Regions from separate parts of the Neobacillus sp. FW104-15D2 genome, predicted to be linked through region 2. Evidence: riboswitches for the same ligand, from Rfam matches in the RefSeq annotation. Region 2 holds a riboswitch; each other region holds the start of a gene.
The links. A riboswitch is a leader RNA that binds a small molecule or an ion and turns the genes downstream of it on or off. The one in region 2 is predicted to bind S-adenosylmethionine.

Region 1 (3,113 bases), on a different contig from region 2:
AACGATATCTTTTTTCAACACGCTCTTCCCATGTTTGGCAAAGCCTATGCCAATAATGGAAGAAGTAGTGATTTGAGTAAGCGGCACAGGAATGCCAAATACGGATGCTGTGGTTACGATTGTAGCCCCGATTCCGGAAATAATGCTTCCCTCTTCAAGCCTTAGTGATGTGATTTTTTTGCCGTTTGTTTCAAGGACTCTATGACCTAAGAATGCTGCTCCGAGAGCGACAAATAATCCACCCCACAGAATACCGCTATTCGTGGTCATTAACCCTGCTGCTACTAACGGACCTACGGCATTTGCCACGTTGTTCATTCCAGCTGAAAATGCCTCAAACAGTCCCATGCAAACAACTAAAACCGCAAGAATTGGACCTGCTTTGGATGATGTCACCCATTTTTTAATCCACTTTCTTTCCAAAACAAACGCCGCAGCAATCGCAATCAGGAAAGCAGCAAATGGAGTCAAAAGCCAGAACATCGCGATCCAGGCAATTTTCCCAACAAATACTGACTGATATACAATTCCAGCACCTATAACGGATCCGACTGCCACTTCGCTAGTTGATAATGGAATGCCGAAGACATTGGCTAGAAACAGAGATGTCGCAGCAGCTGTTAAAACGACCAGCGCTATGGCATTTGTAAAGGTGGAGCTTGGAACAATACCGCTGCCAATGGTTTTCACTACTTCTCCTCCGCCAAGCCATGCTCCAAGGAAGACAGCGATCGCGCAAAGAAAAAGGGCAATCTGGCGGTTTTTTATAACGCCAGCTCCATAAGAAATACCCATTGATGCAGCTGCACCGCTTGCACCTATATTAAAAGCAAAAAACAAACCAATTAGGATTGCCAATATTGTGAGCATGAATGTCCTCCTTAACGTGTGTGCAGGCCACACTCTGTCTTGCTGCTTCCTGCCCATCTTCCTTCACGGGAATCACCATTACCGCTAACGGCCTGTGTACATGGGAAGCAGCCGATGCTTGGGTAATTTTGATCATGCAGGGCGTTGTAAGGAAGGTCTTTTTCTTTGATGTACTCCCACACTTCATCCCAGGTCCAATGAATTAAAGGACAAACCTTGATATTTTGGAACTTTTCATCTTGATTTAAAAATTCTGTATTAGCTCTTGTTGGAGATTGTTCCCTTCTCAATCCTGAAATCCATGCATCTTTTGAGGTCAGAGTTTCTCGCAAAGGAATGACCTTTCTGATTTGGCAGCATAGACCTGGGTCCCTTTTCCATAAAGCAGAACCATATTGTTCTCTCTGCTCATCAAGTGTCAGCTCTGGCTTCTTTTTTTCAATGCGAAGCGATGGGAACCTCTGCTGGATTTTTTCAATAACATCATAGGTTTCAGGAAAATGAAGATCTGTATCGAGAAAAACAATATGAGCATCTGGTTTAACCTGCTGTATAAGATCTATCAAAACAATCGCTTCTGCACCAAAGCTTGAAGCATAAACAATCTTATCTTCCGGATAGTGGCTGTAGGCCCACTTTAATACATTGAGAGCTCCCTTTGCCCCGTCATCCAGTGAAAACTGGTTTGTAATTTCTTGAATATTAACGATATTTTCCATTTCTATAACCTCCGCAATTGATTCTGTCCACTAAAAAAAGGCAGTCTTACTCCCTTAATCCATAAGGGGAAGACCGCCTCTAGTTTGTCTAGTCAGCGTTTATTCTGTTGAAGACGAACCTTTTCATTTTTCTCAATTTGAATGATTTTACCGTCCTGAACAATCAAAGTGATTGATCCGAATTTTAAAGTAGCAAGCATTTGTTCAAGATGAGGAATTATTTCTTCCCACTCCTCTGGCTTCAAATGGGTTCGCCTCCTTTTTATAACAAAACCTCTCCTGGCTTGGAGAGGTGATTTTTTGAAGTTCACCTTATCTCCCAAAATGAGCAACATTTTGCTGGAATTGGCACCTTGTTTAACAGGTTGCCGGGCATCATTGGGCCAGTTCCCTCAGCCGCTCTGGATAAGTGTTATTCAGTTGATGAAATTAATCCTACCATACCAATAGGAATTCTGCAATTACTTAAATTAAAAATTTTTAAATTAATTCATTTTTACCAGTTTTTTTGGTTTGAATGGTTATAAAAAAGGCCGGAACCACAAGGGTTGACCGGCTTTTTAGAAACATAGAATTTTATAATTTTTTTGCCAATTACCCAGTGTTTAATTCCGACCTAAATGCTAGTACATTGCAGAAACGTTTCTGTCCTTAAGTCTAAAAATATAGACATGTTTTATCAAAGCGAGGATTCCGGTCTTTTTTAATAAATAGGCCCTTCTTATCTCCAATTTCTTGCTCAAACTGTTCCTCGCAAGGATCCTCAGATATTGTCTTGCTTCATATTAAGGCATGGTCCCCTACTTGATGACTCTTCCTGCATAAGTCCTCGTTTTTTCTGGGTAGTGGAAAATTAATATTCCCTGTGTTGATATTAGTAAAAAAGCAAATAACTAACGTATGATCAAAGTCTAAGGGGATGAGTATGGAAGATAAATATAAGAAACTGCCTTCATTAGCTTCCAACTCCATTTATTTGGGGATTTTATTGGCCATCGTTGGCGGTTTTTTAGATGCCTATACCTTCATTAGCCGTGATGGAGTGTTTGCCAATGCTCAAACGGGGAATTTGGTGCTCCTTGCAGTAAATGCTGCTGAGAAGGAATGGAAACAGTCGATACTTTATATCCCCCCTGTTGCTGCTTTTATTGCAGGTGTTTTTGTATCCGAAATTGTTAAGATTCCTCATATTAGAGAATTATTGTATAGCTATAGGCGTTCTATTCTTATATTAGAATGTGTTATTCTCTTCGCAGTGGGCTTTATGCCGGAAAGTGTACCTGATATCATCGTTACTGTAAGTATTTCATTTGTTTCCTCTTTACAAATTTCGACCTTTAATAAAATTGATAAATGGGCTTATAATTCTACGATGGCAACGGGTAATTTAAGGACCGCTGCCAAAGCAGCCTATTCAGCATTTATTGAAAATGATGACGAATCGAGAAAGCAATTCATAGATTTTGTAACGATTATTGGTTCTTTTTTATGCGGAGCTTTAATAGGAACCTTTTCCACCACTTA
Region 2 (3,113 bases):
AGAGGTCAAAGGAAAATCAGCACATGGAAGCCGGCCTTGGGAAGGAATCAATGCAATTGAAAAGGCATATCACATATATGAACAAATTCTAAACCTTTCCTTCGCACAAGAAAGTACCGCCTATTACAAGTGCCCTTCCATCAATTTGGCTAAGATTCAGGCTGGGGATGCCTACAATAAGGTGCCAGAAGAATGTATGATGAGTTTCGATATTCGTTTCCTCCCTTCTCAAACAAAAGAAGAAATCCTAGCCCAGATTGAAAGTGTCACAGAAGGAAGGGTTTTTGTAAATATGTTTGCTGAGCCAATAAATACTCCTTCTAATCATCCTGTTATTGAGCTGCTTGGCCCTATTGTTGAAAAGTTCAGTAATACTCCCGCCGTTTATTTTGGACAGCACGGGACAGCTGATACGGTGTTTTTTGCAAAACACGGGATTCCTGCTATTGAGTTTGGTCCAAGTGGTGCGAATTGGCACGGAGATGAAGAATATGTTATTTGTGAATCGGTTTATTCCTATCAAAAAATGCTGACAGAGCTAGCTCTGTCAATCGACTTGAAAGCCCTAAAAAATCCTAAAAAAATGACAAAAAAATAGCACGCAGTCGCGTGCTATTTTTTATAAAGAAGCTGTAAATAAATCACTTGATTCTTTTTCAACGATTCCCGCTAATACAGGAAAAGCTTCTGTTCCCGGGTTTTGATCCAAAATTTGATTTAAGCCTTTTACGCTGGATTTAATAATCCATTTGTTATTCGGGTGTTGCTTAAGCCATTCGATAGATGGATCTACAACCTTCTTTTTCACCCCATCTAGTAGCCAATAATTGGCTTCCTTTTGGTTGTCCTGTGCCGAAGAGTCTCTTATAGGAATTCCCGCTTCTCTATCGGTTTGATGTCGTGATTGGGCCAGGTCTTCAATTACTGCGCTTGCCGTAGGGAACATCCCTGCACCAGGACCTCTTAAGGTGAGGCTGCCAACAAGGTCCGCTTCTATGTTTACTGCATTTTCTACACCTTCTACATCATAAAACGGGCTGCTTTTTCCCACTAAAACAGGCTGTACTGATGCAATGACTTTACCATCCTTCCATTCAATAGAAGCAATATGTTTAAATTTCAAATGAAGCCGGTCAGCTTCCTCAATCCATTCACGAGTAATGGAGGTTATTCCTTCCACATGGACATCCTTCCATTCTGGCTGGATTCCAAAAGCTAGCTTACTTAATACCATTAATTTATAAAAAGCATCTGTTCCTTCTACATCATTTCCGGGATCTGCTTCAGCATAGCCTTTTTCCTGCGCTGTTTTTAACACGCTGGCAAACGGCTCCCTTTTTTCGCGCATTTCAGTAAGAATGAAATTGGATGTACCATTTAAAATACCTTTTATTTGTTTTATATTATTTACTTTTAATAATTGACGGAGAGTCTGGATAATAGGTATTCCACCCCCGACAGTCGCCTCATAACCTAAAGAAACACCCTTATCAGCTGCAAGAAGAGATAATTCCTCGCCATGATAAGCAAACATTTCTTTATTTGCCGTAATGATATTACTTCCCTTTTCAACCGCTCGCTTCAGGTAAGTAAAGGCGGGCTCTTTTCCGACAATTGCCTCGATTATATAATCAATATGCGGGAGGTTTATAATTTCTTCAAAATTATCCGTAACTAAGATATTTCCTGAAATTCTTCTTTGCTTTTGTTTATTTCTAACCAGAATAGCCACAATTTCTACTTTTTTTCCTAATACTTTTTCAAGGCGTTCTCCGTGTGACTGAATGCTTCTGTAAACTCCTTCACCCACAGTACCAAAACCAAGCAAGGCTATTTTTAAAACGCTCATCTTCCCACATCCTTTTTGAAATTTTCATTTTTAAAAATTGCAGGGGAAAATGAAAAAACCCCCTTCGCGTAAGAAGAGGGTATTGTCCTCCTCTTATCTGTCAGGCGAATGCCTGCAGGAATTAGCACCTTTTCAGGAATAATTCCTGAAGGTTGCCGGGCTTCATAGGGCCTAGTCCCTCCGCCTCTCTGGATAAGAGTACTATTAAGTTTCGTTAGTCTTATAAAAGAATATTAAGTCAGTAAGAAATTATTGTCAATAATTTTAAAATTTTTTAAATTAAAGTTCTTTTAAACTTTCCTGCTGATTTCCACTCCACAAAGGAAAGCTTTTTTGAAGAATCAACGCAGGTACAGGCCGCCTTTTGCCTGTCACGAGGCACTCTCTTTCCACAAGCAGACATCAGGGTTATTTTTATTTCCAGTCGGTATATAAATCTGTTCGGCGGTCACGCCATGTTGTAACGGATCCCCGTTCCCGGACTTGATATAGAAGTTCAAGATCTAAATCAGCCGTTACAATCATATCGTCGTTCATTTCACCTTCCACTAAGATTCCCTTTGGTGGAAAGGGGATATCGTTTGGTGTAATAATAGCAGCCTGTCCGAAGTTGGCACGCATAAAGTCAACTGTTGGAAGCTGTCCTACTGTACCTGTTACAACAACGTAAACCTGGTTTTCTACTGCACGGGCATGGCTTGTGTAGCGTACACGGTGGAAGCCATGACGGTCATCAGTACAGGATGGACAGAAGATAATATCTGCTCCTTTTGCTTTTGCCATGCGAACAATTTCAGGAAACTCAATATCATAGCAAGTAAGGATCGCAATTTTTCCTTTTTCAGTATCGAAAATCTGAAAAGAGTCGCCAGTTTCCATATTCCATTCATGTACTTCTGTTGGAGTAATATGAAGTTTGGCCTGTTCAGCAATCCTCCCATCCGGATAAAATAGATGAGCCGTATTGTACAGCTTCCCTGCTCTCTCAACCACATGGGTTCCTCCAATAATATGCATTCCTGTCTCTTTAGCAAAGTTGGAAAATAAGGTACGGTATTGCTCTGTATAGGAAGGTAGGTCATTTATTGTTAGGCTTTCGCCATGCCCGTTTCCAATTGATAAAAGCTGAGTAGTAAAGAGCTCAGGAAATAAAACAAATTCAGCGCCAAATTCCTGCGCGGTTTTTATATAATGCTCGCTTTGACGAGCGAAATCTTCAAAGGATTTAATAGTATGCAAATGGTATTGAACTGCAGAAACACGA
Region 3 (3,113 bases), on a different contig from region 2:
TTCCTTTTCCACTCTGGCAAATGCCTGCTCAAGATCATTAATTAAATCTTCATGGTCTTCAATACCAACAGAAAAACGCAATAGCCTATTGCAAACACCCGACTGTATTCTAATTTCCTCTGGTATGTCAGCATGTGTCTGTGTTGCCGGATAGGTTATTAAACTTTCAGTTCCTCCCAGACTTTCAGCAAAGGTAATGAGGGAAAGCCCTTGAAGGAAAGGATTAACCCATGACTCGTCCTTTACCCTAAAGGAAACCATGCCTCCTCTCCCGGGATAAAGCACATCTGTAATACCATCATGATTGCTTAGAAATTCAACTACTTCCTTAGCATTTTTCTCATGTTGTTTCATTCTCAGCGACAGGGTTTTCATTCCCCTCATTAACAGCCAGGAGTCAAATGGACTTAGTACCGCTCCTGCTCCATTATGGTAGAGAGCCAGAGCTTCACATAGTTCCTGGCCCTTACCTACAATCAAACCGGCAAGCACATCATTGTGTCCGCCAAGGTATTTGGTTGCACTATGTATAACAATATCAGCACCAAGATTTATCGGCTGCTGTAAAATTGGAGTATAAAAAGTATTATCAACAATTAGCAGGATGCCGTGCTCCTTAGCAATTTTTGAAACAGCAGAAATGTCTGATTGCTGCATGAGAGGATTAGTTGGAGTTTCAAGAAAGATTGCTTTTGTTTGCGGGGTAATCTTTTTCTCAATCTCCTCAGGACAACAGGTATTTACATACTGGGATTTTAATCCCCATTTTTTATAGCCCTGTTCAAGCAGACGATATGTACCGCCATATAGATCTTCACTTACAAGCCATTCATCACCAGACTGGAATAGTGATAAAACTGTAAAAATAGCTGCCATCCCAGAACTGCAGGCAAATCCCTGATCTCCGCACTCAAGGTCTGCAATTGTTTTTTCTAGCAGCTGTCTTGTTGGATTTCCGGTGCGGACATAATCAAACCCGGAGGATTGCCCAATTCCATCATGGCGGTAGGCTGTCGAAAAATAGACAGGAGGGTTAACAGTTCCTGTGGAAGATTCACTTCTATTACCGATTTGTGCAAGTTTTGTTTCAATTTTATACATTTTTTTCACTCCTTTAATGTTGGAAAGCTATATTGCATGAAAGCGGGATTTCATTGAGGGGAGGAGAAGAAAAATAAAAAAGCCTTCTATAAGAAGAAGACTTTTAAGTGCAGATTAAGCAGCCATTCTTCTTATCTCCCAAGTTACAATCCTAACTTGCTGGAATTAGCACCTTTTCAATGGCAAAGCCATTGATGGTTGCTGAGGTGTCATAGGGCCGTTCCCTCAACCTCTCTTGATAAGAAACAAATATTTAAATTATTTATAAAATTTACTACAATTTAAGGAATGTGTCAATTGTTTTTACAAATTTCCGACCTTTGACGGAGTCATTCTCAGTCTTTATTCTAAAGATTCTGCTTCCTGAAAAAGGTATAATGATGAAAAAGAGTGAAGAAACGGGGAGGAAAATGAAGTGGGGGAGGACAATCGGTATTCGGAATTAAAGATATTAAAAGAGATAGCCGAGCTATTAAATAATGGCACAGACCTAAAGCAGGTACTTACGCAGGTTTTAAAAAAACTGTTAAATGTAACTGGATTAAAGACAGGCTGGATATTTTTAATTAACAGTGACGGGCATTATGAAATGGCGGCAAATGAAAACTTGCCTAATGCCTTATCATTTAATAGGTGCGAGCCGATGTGTTCAGGTGAATGCTGGTGTATTAATCGGTATCTCAATGGAAGATTGGATAAGGCTACCAATATAATTGAATGCAAACGACTCGAAGATGCGATTGATTTAAACTGGGGAGAGACAAACGGACTAACACATCACGCAACTGTCCCTTTAAAAGCGGGGGATGAAAAATTCGGAATCCTTAATGTTGGTTCCCCGCAAAAAAGACATTTTGAGATAGACGAGCTAACCATGCTTGAATCCGTTGCCTTTCAAATAGGAACGGCCATTAAACGAATAAACTTAACACAGAAAGAACAGGAGCTCGCCCTGACCGCGGAAAGAAACAGGCTCGCAAGGGATCTTCATGATTCAGTTAATCAGCTGCTATTTTCACTTACTCTGACAGCAAGAGGAGGAATAGAAAGGTCTGAAGATCAAGAAGTAAAAGAAACCTTTGCTTACATCCAGGATCTTGCACAGGAAGCTCTTAATGAAATGAGGGCATTAATTTGGCAATTGCGTCCAAGAGGATTGGAATGCGGATTGGTCAGTGCACTAAAAAGCTACGGAGAAATGCTTGGGCTCAAAATGGACATCAAAGTAAAAGGCGTTATCTCTCTTCCAGGCCAGGTAGAGGAAGTGCTCTGGAGAATTGGCCAAGAGGCATTAGCTAACTGTAAAAAGCATTCCGGGCAGAATGAGGCAAGGCTGAAATTTACGATAAAAGAAAAAGAAGCATTTCTTGAAATCCGGGACGAAGGCTGTGGATTTTTATATGATGGAATAAAAGAACTTCCATCGTTGGGACTGAAAAATATGAAAAACAGGGCAGAAGCACTTAATGGGCGTTTTATATTAAAGAGTGAACTGGATAAAGGAACAGAAATCAAGATTGTCATTCCGGTTTAAAGGGGATATTTTTATATGGGAATTCGGATTTTAATTGCTGATGATCATCATGTGGTTAGAAGAGGCCTGGTTTTTTTTCTTAAAACTCAGCAGGGGATTGAAATAATTGGTGAAGCCAAAAATGGGCAGGAAGCAGTGGAGCTAGCTGCTCAAATGACACCAGATATCATATTAATGGATTTGGATATGCCAGTTATGAATGGTATAGAGGCGACACGGCAAATCAAAGCTCATAACCCTTTAATTAAGATTATGATGCTGACAAGCTTTTCTGATCAAGATCATGTTATTCCAGCCATCGAAGCAGGAGCTTCAGGCTACCAGCTTAAGGATATTGAACCGGATGAACTAGTCCGGGCAATTAAACAGCTGATGGATGGAGAAAACCAACTCCATCCAAAAGCAACTACTCACCTCCTTACACACTTTAACAATAGAAATAAACCGGAAAAAACCCCTCTGGATGAACTGACTAAGA

Region 1: another riboswitch for S-adenosylmethionine. It lies ahead of AC3WR0_RS05870 (YezD family protein); the one in region 2 lies ahead of AC3WR0_RS17540 (homoserine dehydrogenase).
Region 3: another riboswitch for S-adenosylmethionine. It lies ahead of AC3WR0_RS12490 (methionine biosynthesis PLP-dependent protein); the one in region 2 lies ahead of AC3WR0_RS17540 (homoserine dehydrogenase).

Annotation. Positions count from the first base shown of each region.
Region 1 covers NZ_JBYTCJ010000005.1:46,622-49,734, reverse strand. Annotated here, with positions in the region: gene cysP (sulfate permease) at 1-870, opposite strand, end outside; gene AC3WR0_RS05875 (phosphoadenylyl-sulfate reductase) at 882-1,589, opposite strand; gene AC3WR0_RS05870 (YezD family protein) at 1,682-1,789, opposite strand; SAM riboswitch class I at 1,899-2,001, opposite strand; gene AC3WR0_RS05865 (YoaK family protein) at 2,515-3,113, shown strand, end outside.
Region 2 covers NZ_JBYTCJ010000023.1:28,586-31,698, forward strand. Annotated here, with positions in the region: gene AC3WR0_RS17535 (M20 family metallopeptidase) at 1-598, shown strand, start outside; gene AC3WR0_RS17540 (homoserine dehydrogenase) at 620-1,849, opposite strand; SAM riboswitch class I at 1,940-2,048, opposite strand; gene AC3WR0_RS17545 (carbon-nitrogen hydrolase family protein) at 2,264-3,113, opposite strand, start outside.
Region 3 covers NZ_JBYTCJ010000013.1:109,571-112,683, reverse strand. Annotated here, with positions in the region: gene AC3WR0_RS12490 (methionine biosynthesis PLP-dependent protein) at 1-1,101, opposite strand, end outside; SAM riboswitch class I at 1,230-1,346, opposite strand; gene AC3WR0_RS12485 (GAF domain-containing sensor histidine kinase) at 1,517-2,635, shown strand; gene AC3WR0_RS12480 (response regulator) at 2,651-3,113, shown strand, end outside.